DNA from 3 places in the Streptomyces qianjiangensis genome. Region 1 is predicted to be linked to each of the others. Evidence: predicted binding sites of a transcription regulator. Region 1 holds the regulator's gene; each other region holds the start of a gene.

Region 1 (7,433 bases):
GCCCGTGATCCCCAGGGACGCCGGCTTCACCGCCTCCCAGATGTCGATGTACGGGTGGCCCACCACCAGCGCGTGCTCGCTCGTCACCGACTCGGCGAGCCGCCACTCCTTCGTACCCGGCACCAGGTGGTCCACCAGGACACCCAGTCGCGCGTCCGGCCCTGGCCCGAACTCCGCCACGATCGACAGCAGGTCGTCCACACCCTCCAGGTACTCCACGACCACGCCCTCGATGCGCAGGTCGTCGCCCCACACCTTCTCGACCAGCTCCGCGTCGTGGCGGCCCTCGACGTAGATGCGGCCGGCGCGGGCGACACGCGCGCGTGCGCCGGGGACGGCGACCGAGCCGGAAGCGGTACGGGTGGGACGTACCGGCGCTGTCGAAGGCCTCACCAGTGTCACCACCCTGCCCTCCAGCAGGAAGCCGCGCGGCTCCAGCGGGAACACCCGGTGCTTGCCGAAGCGGTCCTCCAGCGTCACCGTGCCCGCCTCGCAGCGGATCACCGCGCCGCAGAAGCCGGTGCCGGGCTCCTCCACCACCAGACCGGGGTCCGCCGGGACCTCCGGGACCGGCTCGGGCTTCTTCCAGGGCGGGGTCAGGTCCGGCGAGTACTGGCGCATTCGGATGACGATAGGAGAACCGCCGTACCCCCGCTCACGACACGCCGAAACGCGCCGCCAGCTCGTCGCGCTGCCGTCGTACGAAACCGGCGTCGACCACCGCTCCGTGACCCGGTACGTACAGCGCGTCCTCGCCGCCCAGGGCGAGCAGCCGGTCGAGGGCCGCGGGCCACCGCGACGGTACGGCGTCGGGGCCGGCCTGGGGCTCGCCGGACTCCTCGACCAGGTCGCCGCAGAACACCACCTCGGGGTCGCCCGGAACCAGGACCGCCAGGTCATGGGCGGTGTGGCCCGGGCCGACGTTCGCCAGCAGCACCTGGCGGCCCTCGCCCAGATCCAGCGTCCACTCGCCGGAGACCAGATGACGGGGCGGGACGAGGGCGTCGGCGGCCTCCTCCGCCTCCTGGGCGGGCAGCCCGTTGCGGATCGCGTCCCGGCGGAGTTCCTCCCGCTCGTACGCGAACACCGCGTCCATGCCCACCGCGGCGAACACCTCCGCGCCCGCGAACGCCGCCGCGCCGAAGACATGGTCGAAGTGCGGGTGGGTGAGCGCGAGATGGGTCACACGGTGACCGGCGAGCTGCTGCGCCCGCTCGCGCAACCACGCGCCCTCCCCGATGCTCGACCCGGCGTCCACCACCAGCGCCGTACCCTCCCCGAGAACCAGCCCCGCCGTGCAGTCCCAGCCAGGCAGCCGGCACCGGCCCACCCCGGCGGCCACCCGCTCCCACCCCAGCTCTTCCCAAGTCACCGTCATACGGCGACGCTATCCGTGACGGCCACCACGGGCACGAAGGCGCATGACCGGCCTTGCCCGGGGCGTACCCCACCGCCGTACACTGGGCCGGGGAACTCTGGCACTCGGACGAGCAGAGTGCCAGGCAGGGCGTCAAGATCACGACATTTCTGGAGGTGTGCGCGGATGCTGAGCGAACGCAGGCTCCAGGTGTTGCGCGCCATCGTCCAGGACTATGTCGGCACGGAGGAGCCGGTCGGCTCCAAGGCGCTCACCGAGCGGCACAACCTCGGCGTGTCCCCGGCGACCGTCCGCAACGACATGGCGGCCCTGGAGGACGAGGGCTTCATCGCCCAGCCGCACACCAGCGCGGGGCGGATCCCGACGGACAAGGGCTACCGGCTGTTCGTCGACAAACTCGCCGGCGTCAAGCCGATGAGCGCCCCCGAACGGCGGGCGATCCAGAACTTCCTCGACGGCGCCGTCGACCTCGACGACGTCGTGGCACGCACGGTACGGCTGCTCGCCCAGCTCACCCGGCAGGTCGCCGTCGTGCAGTACCCCTCCCTGACCCGCTCGACCGTGCGGCACGTGGAACTGCTGTCGCTCGCGCCCGCGCGGGTGATGCTCGTGCTGATCACGGACACCGGCCGGGTCGAGCAGCGGATGGTCGACTGCCCGGCACCCTTCGGGGAATCGTCCCTGGCGGATCTGCGGGCGCGGCTGAACAGCCGGGTCGCGGGCCGTCGTTTCACGGACGTGCCCCAGCTGGTCGAGGATCTGCCGGAGGCCTTCGAGGTCGAGGACCGCGGCACGGTCTCGACGGTGCTCTCCACTCTGCTGGAGACGCTCGTCGAGGAGAACGAGGAGCGGCTGATGATCGGCGGCACCGCCAATCTCACCCGCTTCGGACATGACTTTCCCCTCACGATCCGCCCCGTCCTGGAGGCACTGGAGGAGCAGGTCGTGCTCCTCAAGCTCCTCGGCGAGGCGAAGGATCCGGGTGTGACCGTGCGCATCGGCCACGAGATCGCCCATGAGGGACTCAACTCCACGTCCGTCGTGTCGGTCGGTTACGGTTCGGGCGGCGAGGCAGTGGCCAAGCTCGGCGTGGTCGGACCGACCCGCATGGATTACCCGGGAACGATGGGAGCGGTACGCGCAGTGGCACGTTACGTCGGACAGATCCTGGCGGAGTCGTAAGTGGCCACGGACTACTACGCCGTTCTCGGCGTGCGTCGCGACGCGTCGCAGGAAGAGATCAAGAAGGCCTTCCGCCGGCTCGCGCGCGAGCTGCACCCGGACGTCAACCCGGATCCGAAGACCCAGGAGCGGTTCAAGGAGATCAACGCCGCTTACGAGGTGCTGTCGGACCCGCAGAAGAAGCAGGTCTACGACCTCGGCGGCGACCCGCTCTCGCAGGCCGGCGGGGCCGGTGCGGGCGGCTTCGGGGCCGGTGGCTTCGGCAACTTCTCCGACATCATGGACGCGTTCTTCGGTACGGCGTCGCAGCGCGGACCGCGCTCGCGTACCCGCCGGGGCCAGGACGCGATGATCCGTATCGAGGTCGAGCTGGACGAGGCGGCCTTCGGTACGACCAAGGACATCCAGGTCGACACGGCCGTCGTCTGCAACACCTGCAACGGCGAGGGCGCCGCGCCGGGCACCACCGCCCAGACGTGTGACATGTGCCGCGGCCGCGGTGAGGTGTCGCAGGTGACCCGGTCCTTCCTGGGCCAGGTCATGACGTCCCGCCCGTGCCCCCAGTGCCAGGGCTTCGGCACCGTGGTGCCCACCCCGTGCCCGGAGTGCGCCGGCGACGGCCGCGTGCGGTCCCGTCGCACCCTCACGGTCAAGATCCCGGCCGGTGTCGACAACGGCACGCGCATCCAGCTCGCCGGTGAGGGCGAGGTCGGCCCCGGCGGCGGTCCCGCCGGTGACCTGTACGTCGAGATCCACGAGCTGCCGCACGCCATGTTCCAGCGGCGCGGCGACGATCTGCACTGCACGGTGACGATCCCGATGACGGCGGCGGCGCTCGGCACCAAGGTCCCGCTGGAGACTCTGGACGGCCTCGAAGAGGTCGACATCCGTCCGGGCACCCAGTCCGGCCAGTCGATCCCGCTGCACGGCCGGGGCGTCACGCATCTGCGCGGCGGCGGACGCGGCGACCTCATCGTCCACGTCGAGGTCCAGACCCCGACCAAGCTGGACCCCGAGCAGGAGCGCCTGCTGCGCGAGCTGGCCAAGCTGCGCGGCGAGGAGCGGCCTCAGGGCCAGTTCCAGCCCGGTCAGCAGGGGCTGTTCTCCAGGCTGAAGGATGCGTTCAACGGTCGCTGACGGGTCGGTCGACGGTCGCTGATCCGGCCGCATGCCAATGGCTTATGCCAAGGGGCGGCCGGATTCGGACTTGATCGGAGGACGTGACAACATGCCGTCATGTCCTCCGCACTGACCGATCTCTTCCCACATCCGATCGTGCAGGCCCCCATGGCGGGCGGTGTCTCCGTTCCGCAGCTCGCGGCTGCCGTGTCCGATGCGGGCGGTCTCGGATTCCTCGCCGCCGGGTACAAGACCGCCGACGGCCTGTACCAGGAGATCAAGCAGCTGCGCGGACTCACCAACCGACCCTTCGGCGTCAACGTCTTCATGCCGCAGCCCGAGTACGCCGACCCGTCGGCCGTGGACGTCTACGCCCACCAGCTGGCCGGCGAGGCCGCCTGGTACGAGACCGAGCTCGGCGACCCGGACAGCGGCCGCGACGACGGCTACGACGTCAAGCTCGCCGTGCTCCTCGACAACCCGGTGCCGGTGGTCTCCTTCCACTTCGGCGTCCCGGCCCGTGAGGTGCTGGAGTCCTTCCGCCGCGCGGGCACCCTCACCCTGGTCACCGCGACCACCGTCGAGGAGGCCCTCGCCGTGCGGCGGGCCGGTGCCGACGCGGTGATCGCGCAGGGCGTGGAGGCCGGCGGACACCAGGGCACCCACCGTGACATCCCGGAGAACGACGGCTCCGGCATCGGACTGCTCTCCCTCGTCGCGCAGATCCGCGAGACCGTGGACCTCCCGATCGTCGCGGCGGGCGGCATCATGCGCGGCGGCCAGATCGCCGCCGCCCTCGCGGCGGGCGCGAGCGCGGCCCAGCTCGGCACCGCGTTCCTCGCCACTGCCGAGTCCGGCGCCAACGCCCTGCACAAGCGGGCGCTGACCAACCCGCTCTTCACCCGTACGGAACTCACCCGCGCGTTCTCCGGCAGACCGGCCCGCGGCCTGGTCAACCGCTTCATGCGCGAGCACGGACCGTACGCCCCCGCCGCCTACCCGGAGGTCCACCATCTGACCTCGCCGCTGCGCAAGGCGGCCGCCAAGGCCGGTGACGCGCAGGGCATGGCGCTCTGGGCGGGCCAGGGACACCGGATGGCCCGGGAACTGCCCGCCGGGCAGCTGGTGGAGGTCCTGGCGGCCGAACTCGCCGACGCCAGGACAGCGTTGTCGGCTCTTTCGCAGGCTGGAGGTGACGTCCGATGACCGCTCCGGTGTTCGTGCTCGACCCCCTGGAGCTTCCGGACTTCTGTGGAGGGGAATTCGTCCTCGACGGCCCCGAGGGACGCCACGCGGTGTCCGTCAAGCGGCTGCGGCCCGGTGAGGACGTCATCCTCACCGACGGCCGCGGACGCTGGATGGAGGGCGTCGTCAAGGCCGCCGAGGGCAAGGACCGCCTCGTCATCATGGACCTGGAGTCCGTCTTCGAGGAGCCCCAGCAGCAGCCCCGCATCACCGTCGTCCAGGCCCTCCCCAAGGGCGACCGCGGTGAAGTCGCCGTCGAGACCATGACCGAGGTCGGCGTCGACGCGATCGTGCCCTGGCAGGCCGCCCGCTGCATCACCCAGTGGAAGGGCGACCGCGGGCTCAAGGCGCTCGGCAAGTGGCGGACCACCGCCCGTGAGGCCGGCAAGCAGTCCCGCCGGGTCCGTTTTCCCGAGGTCGCCAACGCGGCGACGACCAAGCAGGTTGCCGCACTTCTCGCCAAAGCCGACTTCGCCGCCGTGCTCCACTCCGACTTCGAGCACCGCGGTGCACCGCTCGCCACCGCCCAACTCCCCGCCGAGGGCGAGATCGTGCTGGTCGTGGGGCCCGAAGGGGGCGTCTCCCAGGAGGAGCTGGCGCTCTTCGAGGAAGCGGGCGCCAAGGCGTACGTCCTCGGGCGTAGCGTGCTGCGTACATCGACCGCCGGGACCGCCGCGGCGGCCCTCCTGCTGGGCCGTACCGGCCGCTGGTCCTGACACCAGGGGGAGACACCGTGGAACTCGCACAGGTCCGGCTGCTCGTCACCGACTTCGCCGCCTGCTACCGCTTCTACGCCGAAGTCCTCGGCCTCAAGCCGCAGTCCGGCGCGACCGGGGGCCCGTACGAGAAGTTCAGCCCGCACTCCGGCTCCGCCGGGATCGCGCTCCAGGACCGCGCGATGATGGCCTCGGTGCTGGGCGAACTGGGCGAGACGGCCACCGGCCACCGCTCCCTGGTGGTCCTGCGCGTCGACGACCTCGACGCCTACTGCGCGGAGATCACCTCCCGCGGAGCCGTCCTGGTCCACGGCCCGGCCCCGATGACCGACCGGATGCGCGTCGCCCACCTCAAGGACCCGGAGGGCAACCTGGTGGAGCTCCAGGAGTGGCTGCTGCTGCGCGGCTGACCACCGAACGATCCGCGTGGAGACTCCGTCCCCGTAGGCGAGCCGCATGCCACTCGACGGTGACGTGCGCGAACACTTGAGTGGCCGTATGTGCTCTTCCGTGGCGCCGGAGTCGGTGGGAGGCTGCCTTCCATGGGGGCATTGAGGACGATTCGGCATCGGCCGCGCGGGCCGCGGGTGGTGGCCGTCGCAGGGCTCGCCGTGGTGGCCGTGGGCGGGGCCGTGGCCTGCCGGCCGGGTGACCTGAGCACGGCGTCGGTGGCGTACACCACCGACAAGACCGCGACCGCGGAGCTGGAGTACCAGCACGTCGACGTGCGCTGGCTCACCTGCACGGGCAACTACGGCAACAAGGGCTACACGGCCGGGAAGACGCCCTCGCCCACCGAGTCCACCGTCGTCTCCGTCGACTGCCAGGGACAGACGAACGACGGACGGAAGATCACCGTCACCGGCAAGGTCACCAAGGCCGTCGACGGCGCGTGCGTGCGCGGGGACCTCGTCGCCAAGGTCGGCGGCAAGGAGTGGTTCCACGTCAAGGGCCTCGGCAACTGCAACGCCAGGCCCGGACCGACGTACACCCCGCCCGTCACCTACCGGCCCCCGGGCGGACAGCAGCCCGGTCCCACCGTCACCGTCACCCGGACCATCTGGTGCAAGGGCGACCCGACCTGCTGGCCCGTCGAGGGCAAGTGATCGGAAAGGGATCCACCGGCTCCGAGCTCTGCTTATGGTGATCGGGTGACTGAGTCCACATCGACGGGTTCGGCGGGTTCGACACGATCGGCCGGATCGCCGGGATCGGCAGGTTCGACCGCGTATCTCCGATTCCCCCACCTGCACGGCGACTTGGTCGCCTTCACCGCCGAGGACGACGTCTGGCTCGCGCCCCTCGACGGCGGCCGGGCCTGGCGCGTCGGCGCCGACAACGTGCCGGTGTCCCATCCGCGCATCTCGCCCGACGGTACGACCCTCGCCTGGACCTCGACCCGGGACGGCGCCCCCGAGGCACACATCGCCCCGGTCACCGGCGGCCCCGCCAAGCGGCTCACGCACTGGGGCAGTTGGCGGACCCAGGTGCGCGGCTGGACCCCGGACGGACAGGTCCTCGCGCTCACCACCCACGGTCAGTCCAGCCTGCGCCGCTCCTGGGCGCACGCCGTCCCGCTCGACGGCGGACCGGCCACCGCCCTGCCGTACGGCCCTGTCGGTGACGTCGCCTTCGGGCCGCGCACCGTGCTGCTGTCCGCGCCGATGGGCCGCGAGGCCGCCTGGTGGAAGCGGTACCGGGGCGGTACGGCGGGCAAGTTGTGGATCGACGCGGAGGGCACGGGGGAGTTCGTACGGCTGCACGAGGAGCTGGACGGGAATCTGGAGTACCCG
Region 2 (7,433 bases), 2.3 Mb from region 1:
CTTCTTCACACTGAAGTGGAGTTGGTCGGTGATCTCGTAGGCGGACGCGTACGGCGTCGGCCGCAGTTCGTCCGCCGTGACGTACGCGATGGTCGCGTCGACGAGCCCGCCGCCGACCGACTCGGCCACCTCGGCGACCAGATGCGCCCGGATGACGGCCCCGTCGGGCTCGTACAAGTAGCGCCCCACAGGCCGCACTCGGGGGTCCGGCAGCCCCCGTCCGAGCAGCGACCGCGGCCCTGGCAGCAGCGTGGCCCGTACGGCGCCGGGCCGGATCCCGGCCCCGAACCACAGCACCGCCTCCTTCACGTCCCCGCCGTCGGAGATCCACTCGGCCTCGGCGTCGGCCGGGACCGTCTCGTGGGGGATGCCGGGTGCGATCTTCAGCGCGGCGACCCGGGCCGCCGAGGCCGCGCCGACCGCCCACGAGAGCGGCGGGGAGTACGCCTCCGGATCGAAGATCCGCCCGCCCGTCGCCCGACCACCACCCCTCAACGACGCGCTTCGCGCGGCCCCTCCTGGTCTGCCGCCCCGCCGTGCCGGGTCGACGAACACGGCGTCGTAGGCGGACGTGTCCACCTCCGTCACGTCCGCCTCGCGCACCTCGATCAGCTCGGCAAGGCCCAGCGCCTCGGCGTTCGCCCGCGCCACCTCCACCGTCAGCGGATCCCGGTCCACGGCCAGCACCCGGATCCCGGCGCGCGCGAGCGCGAGCGCGTCGCCGCCGATGCCGCAGCACAGGTCGGCGACGGAGGTCACCCCCAGATCGCGGAGGCGTCCCGCCCGGTACGCCGCCACGCTCGTCCGTGTGGACTGCTCGACCCCGTTGGGCGTGAAGAACATCCGCTCGGCGTCCTCGGCCCCGAACTTCGCCGCCGCCCGCTGCCGCAGCCGGGCCTGGCCGAGGGCCGCCGACACCAGATCCGCCGGGTGCTCGCGGCGCAGCCGGGTGGCGACGGCGAGTTCGTCGGCGGGGGCCGTGCCGCGGACCTCGTCGAGGAGGGCACGGCCCTCGGGGGTGAGCAGGGAGCGGAAGGGGAGGAGGTCGTTCACCGGGTCATTGTGGGCCAGTCGGTGGATGGTGCGCCTCCGGCGGCGGTGCCTGCCCCGGTTCGGGGCCGGGTCCTGCGAGGATCCGGCACCATGCGAGCAGTCGTACAAAATGACAAAAATAGGGCCCTGAAGAGGGCTGGTCTCCGTGCGGGCGTCGCCGCGCTCGCCGTCGCCGCCGGCGTCTCCGGCTGTTCGGGGCCGGGCCCGGACAGCGGTGTACGCCCCGCTCCGGGCCAGCAGAGGCTCCAGGCACCCCCCGCACGCGCCCTGGACTCCTACGCCACCCGGCTGAAGGCCGACCGCGCCGCCCTCGCGGCCGCCGCGCGGCACTGGGACCTGGACCAGGTCCCCCTGATGCCCCCGGCGCCCCCGGCCCGCAAACCGCGGATCACCGCCCGCGCCGGCTTCGAGGTCGACGGCCAGGAGGAGGAGAAACTGCCGCCGGTCTTCACCACGATCCCCACCAAGCAGAAGGTCGTCTTCCTCACCATCGACGACGGCGCCGAGAAGGACCCGGCGTTCCTGCGCATGATGAGCGACCTGAAGGTCCCGTACACCGCCTTCCTCAGCAACTACCTGATCAAGGACGACTACGCGTACTTCCGGCAGATGCAGGCCGAGGGCATCACCCTCAACAACCACACCCTCCACCACCCCTATCTGCCCGGTCTGTCCTACGAGGAGCAGAAGAACGAGATCTGCGGCATGCAGGGCGTGATGGAGAAGTGGTTCGGCAAGGCCCCCACCGTCTTCCGCCCGCCCTACGGCAACTACAACGGCGACACCCTGCGCGCCGCCAAGTCCTGCGGCATCAAGTACGCGCCGATCTGGGACGAGGAGGTCTTCGTCGACCACTGGGAGTACCGCGAGGACGACAAGAGCCTGCACCCCGGCGACATCGTGCTCACCCACTTCCGGGGCCGTGACGACTGGGACGGCACGATGGTCGACGACATGCGCCGTTTCCTGAACAAGGTCACCCGCGAGGGGTACGCGGTGGCACGCCTGGAGGACTACCTGTGAAGCGGCCGAGGGGGCGGCGGCGGTGCCGGGCACTGACGGCGGCCGTGCTCGCCTCGGCCGTCCTGCTTCCCGTGAGCGGCTGCGCCCAGTCCGTCGACCCCATCGAACGGCTGGGCAAGAAGGCGGCCGCGCGGGTACGGCCGCGCGGTCCCGACGGCGAGCAGGCGTACCGGCGCTGGGGCCTGGGTTCGCCGCTGGCCCCGGCCCCGACGCCCACGGTGCGTCCCGTGGGGCGGCACACCAAGGGCCGGTCCCTGCCTCCGGTGGTGGACCGCGTCCGCACCCGTGACCGGGTCGTCTTCCTCACCTACGGCGACGGCGCCGAGAAGGACTCCCGGTTCGCCGACATGGTCCGTGAACTGCGGCTCCCGGTCAGCGTGTTCCTCACCGACCGCGCCGCCGGACCGGGGTACGCCCGGCTCGCCCGCCTCCAGTCGGCGGGCGCCGGCGTCCAGAACCACACCCTCGGCCACACCTCGCTGCGCGGACTGTCGTACGCCGGCCAGCGCGCCGAGATCTGCGGCCAGCAGGACAAGCTCAAGTCCCGCTTCGGCCGGCGCCCCAGCCTCTTCCGCCCGCCGCACGGCACGTACGACAGGACGACCCTGCGCGCGGCCGACGACTGCGGTGTCTCGGCGGTGGCCCTCTGGCGTGCCGAGACGACCGCCGACGGCATCACCTACACCCACGGCCCCGAACACCTCCGCCCGGGCGACATCGTCAACGTGGCCCCGGACGACACCACGGGCCCGACCCTCTGCGACCGCACGGCCCGCGTGCTGCGCCGCGCCCAGTCCCGCGGCCTGACGGTGGGCCGCCTGGAGGACTACTTGTGAGGCGCCGCTAGCGTTGCGGCCTGACGGACTGAGTGACGGACTGGGAGATACGCCCCGCATCGACGGCGGACTCCGAGCCGGCGGCGGAACTGCGTGCCGTGGTGCTGAGAGCCGATCTCGAACGGCTGGGTCGGTACGACGAGCACCGGGTACGGCAGCGACTGCGCGACGGCTTCGTCCTGGACACGGAGGACGAGGGCCGCCACCCGCAGGCGACGGCGGCGCTCAGCCACGACCAGCACGTCCGGCGTTTGAGGACGAGGCCGTTCAGGCCGAGGCGAGGGTCTGGGGGTGGCAGCCCCCAGGGGGCGGTCACCGCAACACCGGGCCCGCCGCACAGACGTACGCCGACAGCGGAACCACGGCCGACGCGCCGCAGGCATTGGCACTCCGCTTGACCGAGTGCTAATCGCGGTCATAGTCTCGGCCCTGGCACTCCCCCCTGGAGAGTGCCAACAACGCGACGGGCAGGTCCGGCACCCGCGACGACGGATCGACCTGGTCGCCACCTCAGACAGTTAACCCCGTGAGATCTCCGAAGGGGGAGGTCGGATCGTGACGACCGCCAGCTCCAAGGTTGCCATCAAGCCGCTCGAGGACCGCATCGTGGTCCAGCCGCTCGACGCCGAGCAGACCACGGCTTCGGGCCTGGTCATTCCGGACACCGCCAAGGAGAAGCCCCAGGAGGGCGTCGTCCTGGCCGTGGGCCCGGGCCGTATCGAGGACGGCAAGCGCGTCGAACTCGACGTCAAGGTCGGCGACGTCGTGCTCTACAGCAAGTACGGCGGCACCGAGGTGAAGTACAACGGCGAGGAGTACCTCGTCCTCTCGGCTCGCGACGTGCTCGCGATCGTCGAGAAGTAATTCACCCGAAAGCACATTTCGTTGCTTTGAGCTGCGCCCTTGGCCCCCGCGACCCATAGGAAGCCGGGCGCCGGGGGCGCAGTTTTCGTTCATCCAAGATTTCCGAGAGGGCTCACGCTGTCATGGCGAAGATCCTGAAGTTCGACGAGGACGCCCGTCGCGCCCTTGAGCGCGGCGTCAACAAGCTTGCCGACACGGTCAAGGTGACGATCGGCCCCAAGGGCCGCAACGTCGTCATCGACAAGAAGTTCGGCGCCCCCACCATCACCAACGACGGCGTCACCATCGCCCGCGAGGTCGAGGTCGAGGACCCGTACGAGAACCTCGGCGCCCAGCTGGTGAAGGAGGTGGCCACCAAGACCAACGACATCGCTGGTGACGGCACCACCACCGCCACCGTGCTGGCCCAGGCGCTCGTCCGCGAGGGCCTGAAGAACGTCGCCGCGGGCGCCTCCCCGGCCGCCCTGAAGAAGGGCATCGACGCCGCGGTCGCCGCCGTCGCCGAGGACCTCCTCGCTTCGGCCCGCCCGATCGACGAGAAGTCCGACATCGCCGCCGTAGCCGCGCTGTCCGCCCAGGACCAGCAGGTCGGCGAGCTCATCGCCGAGGCGATGGACAAGGTCGGCAAGGACGGTGTCATCACCGTCGAGGAGTCCAACACCTTCGGCCTGGAGCTCGACTTCACCGAGGGCATGGCCTTCGACAAGGGCTACCTGTCGCCGTACTTCGTGACGGACCAGGAGCGTATGGAGGCCGTCCTCGACGACCCGTACATCCTGATCACCCAGGGCAAGATCGGCGCCATCGCCGACCTGCTGCCGCTGCTGGAGAAGGTCATCCAGGCCGGTGCCTCCAAGCCGCTGCTGATCATCGCCGAGGACGTCGAGGGCGAGGCCCTGTCGACCCTGGTCGTCAACAAGATCCGCGGCACCTTCAACGCCACCGCCGTGAAGGCCCCCGGCTTCGGCGACCGCCGCAAGGCGATGCTGCAGGACATGGCCATCCTCACCGGTGCCACCGTCATCTCCGAGGAGGTCGGCCTCAAGCTCGACCAGGTCGGTCTGGACGTGCTCGGCTCCGCCCGCCGCGTCACCGTCACCAAGGACGACACCACGATCGTCGACGGGTCCGGCAAGACCGAGGACGTGCACGGCCGCGTCGCGCAGATCAAGGCCGAGATCGAGAACACCGACTCCGACTGGGACCGCGAGAAGCTCCAGGAGCGCCTCGCGAAGCTGGCCGGCGGCGTGTGCGTGATCAAGGTCGGCGCCGCCACCGAGGTGGAGCTGAAGGAGAAGAAGCACCGTCTGGAGGACGCCATCTCCGCGACCCGCGCCGCGGTCGAGGAGGGCATCGTCTCCGGTGGTGGCTCCGCGCTGGTCCACGCCGTCAAGATCCTGGACGACAACCTCGGCAAGACGGGCGACGAGGCCACCGGTGTCTCCGTGGTCCGCAAGGCCGCCGTCGAGCCGCTGCGCTGGATCGCGGAGAACGCGGGCCTCGAGGGCTACGTCATCGTCTCCAAGGTCGCCGAGCTGGAGAAGGGCAACGGCTACAACGCCGCCACCGGCGAGTACGGCGACCTGGTCAAGGCCGGCGTCATCGACCCGGTGAAGGTCACCCGCTCCGCCCTGGAGAACGCCGCCTCCATCGCCTCCCTCCTCCTCACGACCGAGACCCTGGTCGTCGAGAAGAAGGAAGAGGAGCCGGCCGAGGCGGGCCACGGCCACGGTCACGGCCACGCCCACTGAGCGACACGCTCCTGAGCGAAGGCCCGGCACTCCCCGCGGAGTGCCGGGCCTTCGCGCTGTCTACTGTTCCAACTGGTCGAGAGCGCCCAACTGTTGCATCAGCCCCAGCTGGTCGTGCTGCCACCAGGTCTCGGCGATCTTGCCGTTGTCGCCGAACCGGAACAGCGTCATCCCGGTCATGGCGACCTTCCTGCCGGTGGGCGCGATCCCCAGGAAGTCGCCCTTGTGCGTGGCGTTCCAGGTCCACCGCGCACAGGCCCGGTCGCCCTGGGCGAGCACGTCCTCGACCGTGAAGGTGAAGTCGAAGGCGTCCCGCCACATCCGGTACTCGCTGAGGGCGTTGTCCAGCCCGATCGTGTTCTGCGGATTGATCGGATCGTGGCTGTGGATGTCCTCGTCGAGCAGGTCGTTGAGCGGCGGCAGCTCGCCCGCGGTGGCGAGCGTGTCCAGGAACCGCCGTACGGTGCCCTCGTACAACTGCTCGTCCCGTACGACGTCCAGGTCCGTGAACGTGGGCATCTCGTCGCACAACGCGACCAACTCCCGGAAGATCCGGCCGGTCTCCGGGAGGTTGGAGTTCCGCATCGCGTCCTCGTACGTCGGGAACTCCACCACTTCGACGATGTGCGACGCGTCCGAACGGTCCTTGCCGACCACCGCGTGCGTCGCCGTCCGCCTGCCCCTGGTCTGCTCGACCCAGTCGTCCATCAGCCGGCTCATCTCGTCCAGCCGGCTGGTCTTGCACTCGATGAGCTGTACGAACGTCATGAGGCCACCTCCGGTCCCCCCCGGGTCCGGCTCTGTCACGCCCATTTTCCCACCGGAGCGGCACGATGCCCTGCGTTCACGCTCTCTCCTTTGCGGGCCTCGGCTCGCCCGGATCCCCTGGTGTCAGACCCCGGTGCGTGCCCCCGTGACGGCCCGCCGCGCGAACTCCACCACGTGCTCGCGCAGATCCACCTCGGGCGCGGCCGTGCCCAGGATCAGCCGTGCCATCTGCGGCACCGCGTGCGGCCACACGGCCAGGCCGATCAGGGTCAGCAGCACGGGAGCGACCTCGGCGGGCGCCTCCTCGCCCAGGGCCCGGGGGAGCTCCATGCTCCGCGCGAGCGCGGCGATCTTGTCCTCGTAATGACGGCGTCGGCTGTCCTCCCCCGGCAGCACCTCGTTGCGGTAGTGCAGGCCCTCCCACAGCAGAAGCCGCACGAGCACGGGGTTGTCGCGGTGGAAGTCGTAGACCCGCCCCACGTACTCGGCCGGATCGTCCCCGCCCTGGAGCGGTACGGCCTCGGCGACCTCGTCCAGAGCGCGCGCCACGACCGCGTCGAAGAGTTTCTGCTTGTTGCCGAAGTAGCCGTAGATGCGCTCCTTGTTGACCCCCGCGCTCGCGGCGATGCGGTCGACGCGCGCGCCGGCAATTCCGTGAGCTGCGAATTCTTCGTTCGCGGCGGTGAGCAGCCGCTCCTTGGTGTGGCCAGGGTCCCGTGTCATGACTGCAGGCTAGGCCGCCATGCCCCCGATCGCCAACCAACCAGATGGTTGACAACCAACTAGTTGGTTGATTTAGTCGTCGTACAGACGCCGACCGGATTGGAATCCGTCATGACCACCGTCGCTCCCCGCCCCGCCACCATTGCCAAGACCGCGGCTGCCGAGACCGTCACCGCCGCGACGGCCGCCGCTCCCCGGACTCCGGTGCGGGCCCGGGCCGTGTCCCCGGCGGCGCTGCCCTCCATCCACACCCGGTTCCTGTTCACCTGGCTGTCGGTCTTCGCGGCCCTCACCCTCGCGCAGCTCCTGATCGGCCCCTATGTCATGGGCTTCCCGGTGCTGCTGCGCAACCTGATCGTCACCGGTGTGGTCGTCCCGGCCGTGGTCTACGCCCTGCTCCCCACGCTCCTGAAGG
Region 3 (7,433 bases), 1.1 Mb from region 1:
GAAGACGGAGGACGCCTGGATGAGCGCCACGCCACCACCGGCGACGATGCCCTCCTCGACGGCCGCCTTGGCGTTGCGGACGGCGTCCTCGATGCGGTGCTTGCGCTCCTTGAGCTCCACCTCGGTGGCGGCACCGGCCTTGATGACCGCGACACCGCCGGCGAGCTTCGCCAGGCGTTCCTGCAGCTTCTCGCGGTCGTAGTCGGAGTCGCTGCTCTCGATCTCGGCGCGGATCTGGTTGACCCGGCCGTTGACCTGGTCGGAGGAGCCGGCACCGTCGACGATGGTGGTCTCGTCCTTGGTGATGACGACCTTGCGGGCGCGGCCCAGGAGGTCCAGGGTCGCGTTCTCCAGCTTGAGGCCGACCTCCTCGGAGATGACCTCGCCGCCCGTGAGGATGGCGATGTCGCCGAGCATGGCCTTGCGGCGGTCACCGAAGCCCGGGGCCTTGACGGCGACGGACTTGAAGGTGCCGCGGATCTTGTTGACGACCAGGGTCGACAGGGCCTCGCCCTCGACGTCCTCGGCGATGATCAGCAGCGGCTTACCCGACTGCATGACCTTCTCCAGGAGCGGGAGCAGGTCCTTGACGGAGCCGATCTTGGAGTTGGCGATGAGGATGTACGGGTCGTCGAGCGACGCCTCCATCCGCTCCATGTCGGTGGCGAAGTACGCCGAGATGTAGCCCTTGTCGAAGCGCATACCCTCGGTGAGCTCCAGCTCCAGACCGAAGGTCTGGGACTCCTCGACGGTGATGACGCCTTCCTTGCCGACCTTGTCCATCGCCTCGGCGATGAGCTCGCCGATCTGGGTGTCGGCGGCGGAGATGGAGGCCGTGGAGGCGATCTGCTCCTTGGTCTCGACGTCCTTGGCCTGCTCGAGCAGGGCGGCGGAGACGGCCTCGACGGCCTTCTCGATACCGCGCTTGAGGGCCATCGGGTTGGCACCGGCGGCGACGTTGCGCAGGCCTTCCTTGACCAGGGCCTGGGCGAGCACGGTCGCGGTGGTCGTACCGTCACCGGCGACGTCGTCCGTCTTCTTGGCGACTTCCTTGACCAGCTCGGCGCCGATCTTCTCGTACGGGTCCTCGAGCTCGATCTCCTTGGCGATGGAGACACCATCGTTGGTGATCGTGGGGGCGCCCCACTTCTTCTCGAGGACGACGTTGCGGCCCTTGGGGCCGAGCGTCACCTTCACGGCGTCCGCGAGCTGGTTCATGCCGCGCTCGAGGCCGCGCCGCGCCTCCTCGTCGAACGCGATGATCTTGGCCATGTGAAGTGGTCCCTCCAGGACTGGGGGTGATTCCTTCGGACCGCGCCCGCGCCCGCGACGGACGGCTCACGGGCCGGTGGTTCCTTGCCCCACCCGCTCCGCGGCCTCACCGACCCGGTCCATCTTTGTCACTCTCACCTTCAGAGTGCTAACGCCAATGATTAGCACTCGCCCCGTCCGAGTGCAAGAAGCGCCCGCGAAGCGGGCTCCTTGAAGGGTGGTGGTCGGGCGACGGGCGGGCGCAAGCGGCTCGGGGGGATACGCAGGTGGGCGGCGGCGTCACGACGGCTGGGCAACGCGGGCGGTCCGGGCAGACCGAAGGGCCCGTCCCCCGGGAGGTACGGGCCCTTCGAAGATGAACAGAACGTCGGTGTCAGTCGACGCGTGCTTCAGCTGGTCGCCAGCCGGACCATGTCCGCCTGCGGGCCCTTCTGGCCCTGCGAGATCTCGAAGTCGACCCGCTGTCCCTCTTCCAGGGTGCGGTAGCCGTCCATCTGGATCGCGCTGTAGTGGACGAAAACATCCGCACCACCGTCGACCGCGATGAAGCCGTACCCCTTCTCCGCGTTGAACCACTTGACGGTGCCCTGAGCCATGCCTAACTCCCCTATTACTGGCCCTTGCACAGATCCACACCTCGCGGATCCGGGTCAGACCTCACCCCCCATTGGCTTGGGGGCGTGCGCCGGAACGCGTCGACCGCGGCTGAATGTATCTGTCCAACTGCCGTCTGCAACAGGTCAATCGGACGAGAATTCTGGACGCGACCGGTCCGGAATGTGGCGAGAATTCGCCTGAATACAGGGCAAGTCGGGCCCCGCAAAAGGTGTAAAAGCCTCAGAAGGCCCGCATACTTTGGCTACTTCTTGTCGGGCCTACGGCATGAATCCGGGGCTTCCGACCCGGAGATCGGGAGCGAGTTCCCCAACTGTACCGTGCTCAACCACGCTGAATTGCCCCCTCCGCTTCTCTCACGGAGGGGGCAATCAGATGAACAATCGGTAACTGCAGTTACCCACGGTAATAATCAGCCGCCGGCGACGGCCGGAATGATGGAGACACCCGAGCCGTCGGGGGTCGCCGTGTCCAGGCCCTGCTCGAAGCGGACGTCGTCGTCGTTGACGTACACATTGACGAAGCGGCGCAGCTTGCCCTGGTCGTCCAGGACGCGGGCGGCGATCCCGGTGTGGTTCTTCTCCAGGCTCTCGATGACCTCGGCGAGGGTCGCACCCTCGGCCTGGACCTCGGCCTGGCCGCCCGTGTAGGTGCGCAGGATGGTGGGGATGCGAACGGTCACGCTCATACGATTCGACCTCCGGTGACGATATGACTACGTTGCGTGTCGACCGCCGGGCCGGCGGTTTCGGCCTGTGGAGCTGACGTAAGACCTCGGCTCGGGTTCGTCCCGGGGGCAGTCGGCCGTGAAGCAGGAACCCCAGCGGGCGACCGCTGGACTCCTCGGGACTCCGGGGAGGAGGTCAAGCGAGGCCAGCCTCTCGGAACGACTCAAGGTTGGGACGAATGGTCGCGGTGAGCCCCGTACCGGCCACCGCGTCCAACGTCTTGAGGCCGTCACCCGTGTTGAGGACGACCGTGGTCTTGGACGGGTCGAGGACGCCGTCCTTGATGAGCTTCTGTGTCACGCCCACCGTCACACCGCCCGCCGTCTCGGCGAAGATGCCCTCGGTCCGCGCCAGCAGCTTGATGGCGTCCACGACCTGCTCGTCCGTCACATCCTCCACCGCGCCGCCGGTGCGGCGCGCGATGTCGAGGACGTACGGCCCGTCGGCCGGGTTGCCGATGGCCAGGGACTTGGCGATGGTGTTCGGCTTCTGCGGGCGGACCACGTCGTGCCCGCCCTTGAAGGCCACGGACACCGGGGAGCAGCCCTCGGCCTGGGCGCCGAAGATCTTGTAGGGCCGGTCCTCGACCAGCCCGAGCTTGATCAGCTCCTGCAGACCCTTGTCGACCTTGGTGAGCTGGGAGCCGGAGGCGATGGGGACCACGATCTGGTCGGGCAGCCGCCAGCCGAGTTGCTCGCAGATCTCGTACGCCAGGGTCTTGGAGCCCTCCGCGTAGTACGGCCGCAGGTTGACGTTGACGAAGCCCCAGCCCTCGCCGGCCGGGTCGCCGATCAGCTCGGAGCAGAAGCGGTTCACGTCGTCGTAGTTGCCCTCGATGCCGACAAGGTTGCCACCGTAGATCGCGGCCATGACGACCTTGCCCTGCTCCAGGTCGTGCGGGATGAACACGCAGGAGCGGAGGCCGGCGCGGGCGGCCGCGGCGCCGACGGCACCGGCGAGGTTGCCCGTGGAGGAGCAGGACAGGGTGGTGAAGCCGAAGGCGCGGGCGGCCTCCAGGGCCTGGGCGACAACGCGGTCCTTGAAGGAGTGCGTCGGGTTGCCGGAGTCGTCCTTCACATACAGGCCGCCGGTCACACCGAGCTCGCGCGCCAGGTTGTCGGCCTTGACGAGCTTGGTCCAGCCGGGGTTCAGGTTCGGCTTGTCGGCCACGTCCGCGGGGACGGGCAGCAGCGGCGCGTAGCGCCAGATGTTCGCGGGGCCCGCCTCGATGCGCCTGCGGAGTTCCTCGGTTTCGTACGCCGAGAAGTCGTACGCGATCTCGAGCGGGCCGAAACACTCCTCGCAGGCGAACACCGGTCCGAGCGGTACCCGGTGACCGCACTCGCGACAGCTCAGAGCGGCGGCCGGGCCGAGGTCTACGGTGGGATTGCTGGTGCTTGCAACTGTCTGCACAGCCATGGAGGCGAGGCCCTTTCTCCTCATCTTCCTCACGACGCATCTCGCCGTGAGACGGATTTGGCACCTTCCCTAGCCGGGAGCCTCGCGAGCGATCAGTGATCTACGAGAGCCGACTGGAGGGTTGCCGGGGCTTCATCGGGCCGTGTCCCTCTGCCCCTCTGGATGAGCTGTATGTGGTTGTAAACGCCCACGACCCTCGACATGCGATGGTCATCGGCGTTGTTCAAGACTGTAACCGAAGGCCAGGACAGTTGAGATAGTCGTCCGAACCGCGAGACAACAGTGAGGAGCCGCTGACTGTGCTGGAAGAAGTCGAGCGCTGGCTGGCCACCCGCTCCTGGTCCATGACCGATCGCCCCCTCCACAAGATCCTCGCCGCCAAGCAGCGGACGGGTCAGTCGGTGTCCGTGGTGCTGCCCGCGCTCAACGAGGAGGAGACGGTCGGTGACATCGTCGCCGTGATCCGTCACGACCTCATGCAGCAGGTCCCGCTCGTCGACGAGATCGTGGTCGTCGACTCGGGATCCACCGACCGTACCTCCGCGGTGGCCGCCGCCGCGGGCGCCAGGGTCGTCCACCGCGACGACATCCTGCCGCGTATTCCGGCCGTTCCCGGCAAGGGGGAGGTGCTGTGGCGTTCCCTGCTGGTCACGGGCGGGGACATCGTCTGCTTCATCGACGCCGACCTGAGGGAGTTCTCCTCCGACTTCGTCACCGGGATCGTCGGCCCGCTGCTGACCGACCCGGACGTCGACCTGGTCAAGGCCATGTACGACCGCCCGCTGGGCGGGGCGACGGGCCAGGGCGGCCGGGTCACCGAGCTGATGGCGCGCCCGCTGCTGAACATGCACTGGCCGCAGCTGGCCGGCTTCGTGCAGCCGCTCGGCGGCGAGTACGCGGCCCGCCGCTCCCTGCTGGAACAGCTCCCGTTCCCCGTCGGCTACGGCGTGGAGCTGGGCATGCTGGTCGACGCCCTGCACCTGGTGGGCCTGGACGCGCTCGCGCAGGTCGACGTGGGTGTGCGCAAGCACCGGCACCAGGACGGGCAGGCGCTGGGCCGGATGGCGGCGGCGATCTACCGGACGGCGCAGCTGCGGCTGGCCCGGGGCCACCTCATCCGTCCTTCCCTCACCCAGTTCGAGCGGGGCGAGGACGGCTTCGAGCCGCGCACCTACTCGGTGGACACGGAGGAGCGGCCACCGATGGCGGAGATCGCGGAGTATGCCTCGCGCAGAGTGGCCTGATCGCTGGAGAACGGCTGTATACGGCCCCCTCGCAGGGTGGAACGTACGTTTGAGCGTTTCCGGGCCGGGCTAGGTTGAGGCGTATGGCTTCCACGCACGGTGCTGCTGAAGTGCTGGTCGCGTCCAATCGCGGCCCGGTTTCGTACGAGGTGCGCGAGGGGGGTGCGCTGCATGCCAAGCGGGGCGGTGGCGGGCTGGTCTCGGGGCTGTCGGCCATCGGGCCGCACACGGACGCGGTGTGGGTGTGCGCCGCGCTGAGCGACGCCGACCGGGAGGCGGTGCGCCGCTCGCACGGCGGCCGGCGGCTGTCCGTGGACGCGACCGGCGGCCAGCAGGTGCGCATGCTGGACATCGACGCGACGGTGTTCTCCGACGCGTACAACGGCGTCGCCAACTCCGTGCTCTGGTTCGTCCACCACATGCTCTACCAGACCCCGCTGGAGCCGGTGTTCGACGCGGAGTTCCGGCGCCAGTGGGCGTCGTACGAGGCCTACAACCGGGCGTTCGCCGAGGCGCTGGCGGAGGAGGCCGCCGAGGGCGCCGCGGTGCTGATCCAGGACTACCACCTCGCCCTGGCCCCCCGGATGCTCCGGCAGCTCCGCCCCGATCTGCGGATCGGCCATTTCTCGCACACCCCGTGGGCCCCGCCGGACTACTTCCGGCTCCTGCCCGACGACATCGCGGCCGAGCTGCTCGGCGGCATCCTCGGCGCCGACCACGCGGCCTTCCTCACCCGGCGCTGGGCGGACGCGTTCACCGACTGCTGTCATGCGGTGCTCGGCCCCGGCATCCCGTCCGGCACGCGCATCGGTGTGCACGGGCTCGGCGCGGACGCGGACTTCCTGCGCAAGCGGGCGCACGAGGCGGACGTGGCCGAACGGATGACGGCGCTGCGGGCGGAGATCGGCGAGGGCCGCAGGACGATCGTCCGGGTGGACCGCACCGAGCTGTCGAAGAACATCGTGCGCGGGCTGCTGGCGTACCGGCAGCTGCTGGACGACCACCCCGAGTGGCGCGAGCGGGTCGTGCACGTGGCCTTCGCCTACCCCTCCCGGCAGGACCTGGCCGTGTACCGGGACTACACGGCGGAGGTGCGGCGCCTCGCGGAGGAGATCAACTCCCGGTACGGGACGCCGGGTTGGACCCCGGTCGAGATGCACGTCAAGGACGACTTCGCGCGCTCCCTGGCGGCGTACCGGCTGGCGGACGTGGCGCTGGTGAACCCCATCCGGGACGGTATGAACCTGGTCGCCAAGGAGATCCCGGTCGTCTCCGACGCGGGGTGCGTGCTGGTGCTCTCGCGGGAGGCCGGGGCGTACGAGGAGCTGGGCGAGGACGCGATCGCCGTGAACCCGTACGACATCGTGGGCACGGCCGGCGCCCTGCACCAGGCGCTGACCATGCCCCCGGAGGAACGGGCGGAGCGTACGAAGCGGCTCGCTGCCGCGGCTACCGCGTTGCCCCCTGCCCAGTGGTTCCTGGACCAGCTGCACGCGCTGGACGCCGGTCAGTCCAGCTGAGCGGCGAGCGTCCGCAGCAGTCGTACGACCCCTTGTGGGCCGTCCACCACCAGGTCCGCCCGTTCGGCCAGCTCCGTCACCTCCGAGCTGCCGCTGCACACCAGCAGGCCGGGGACGCCGTCTGAGCGGAGCTTGTCGACCGCGGCGTAGGCGGGGAGGTCGCCGAGGTCGTCGCCGGCGTACACCACGGTCTCGGCGCCGATGTCGCGGACGTATTCCAGGAGGGCGACGCCCTTGTCCATGCCGGGCGGGCGCAGTTCGAGGACCAGCCGGCCGGGCTCGACGATCAGGCCGTGGCGGGTGGCGAGGTCGGAGAGGGGTTCACGGAGGGCGTCGAAGGCGGCCTGCGGATCGTCGGCTCGGCGGGTGTGGACGGCGACGGCTCGCCCTTTCTCCTCGATCCAGGTTCCGCGCCAGGCGCCGATCCGGTCCAGGAACCCGGGCAGTTCGGCACGGACGGCGGCGACGCCGGGGTGCGGGGGCGGTGCGCTGACGGTCCCGCTCACGGCCTCCCAGCGTTCGGCGCCGTAGTGGCCGAGGACGACGAGGTGTTCCAGGCCGGGTACGCCCGCGAAGCCGCCGTGCCGCACGGCGACCCCGGCCGGGCGGCCGGTGATCACGGCGACGGAGGCCAC

The links. The regulator HrcA, encoded in region 1, represses chaperone genes, less so after heat shock. The targets are predictions, from matches to a motif close to TTNGCACTCNGNNNNNCNGAGTGCNAA.
Region 2: a site for HrcA is predicted at 3,295-3,321, ahead of groES (co-chaperone GroES). Genes of this name have one in related genera too.
Region 3: a site for HrcA is predicted at 1,434-1,460, ahead of groL (chaperonin GroEL). Genes of this name have one in related genera too.

What each region holds. Positions count from the first base shown of each region.
Region 1 covers NZ_CP106798.1:2,918,507-2,925,939, reverse strand. The annotation lists gene N8I87_RS13425 (DUF3097 domain-containing protein) at 1-621, opposite strand, end outside; gene N8I87_RS13420 (MBL fold metallo-hydrolase) at 656-1,378, opposite strand; gene hrcA (heat-inducible transcriptional repressor HrcA) at 1,544-2,560, shown strand; gene dnaJ (molecular chaperone DnaJ) at 2,561-3,697, shown strand; gene N8I87_RS13405 (nitronate monooxygenase) at 3,797-4,885, shown strand; gene N8I87_RS13400 (16S rRNA (uracil(1498)-N(3))-methyltransferase) at 4,882-5,640, shown strand; gene N8I87_RS13395 (VOC family protein) at 5,658-6,050, shown strand; gene N8I87_RS13390 (hypothetical protein) at 6,183-6,746, shown strand; gene N8I87_RS13385 (S41 family peptidase) at 6,792-7,433, shown strand, end outside.
Region 2 covers NZ_CP106798.1:5,235,162-5,242,594, forward strand. The annotation lists gene N8I87_RS24280 (THUMP-like domain-containing protein) at 1-1,053, opposite strand, end outside; gene N8I87_RS24285 (polysaccharide deacetylase family protein) at 1,144-2,076, shown strand; gene N8I87_RS24290 (polysaccharide deacetylase family protein) at 2,073-2,912, shown strand; partial or broken gene N8I87_RS24295 (GNAT family N-acetyltransferase) at 2,945-3,088, shown strand; gene groES (co-chaperone GroES) at 3,468-3,776, shown strand; gene groL (chaperonin GroEL) at 3,899-5,527, shown strand; gene N8I87_RS24310 (ester cyclase) at 5,588-6,295, opposite strand; gene N8I87_RS24315 (TetR/AcrR family transcriptional regulator) at 6,419-7,018, opposite strand; gene N8I87_RS24320 (hypothetical protein) at 7,130-7,433, shown strand, end outside.
Region 3 covers NZ_CP106798.1:3,992,559-3,999,991, forward strand. The annotation lists gene groL (chaperonin GroEL) at 1-1,272, opposite strand, end outside; gene N8I87_RS18285 (cold-shock protein) at 1,662-1,868, opposite strand; gene N8I87_RS18290 (MoaD/ThiS family protein) at 2,300-2,575, opposite strand; gene thrC (threonine synthase) at 2,751-4,034, opposite strand; SAM riboswitch class I at 4,052-4,203, opposite strand; gene N8I87_RS18300 (glucosyl-3-phosphoglycerate synthase) at 4,334-5,278, shown strand; gene N8I87_RS18305 (alpha,alpha-trehalose-phosphate synthase (UDP-forming)) at 5,362-6,798, shown strand; gene otsB (trehalose-phosphatase) at 6,786-7,433, opposite strand, start outside.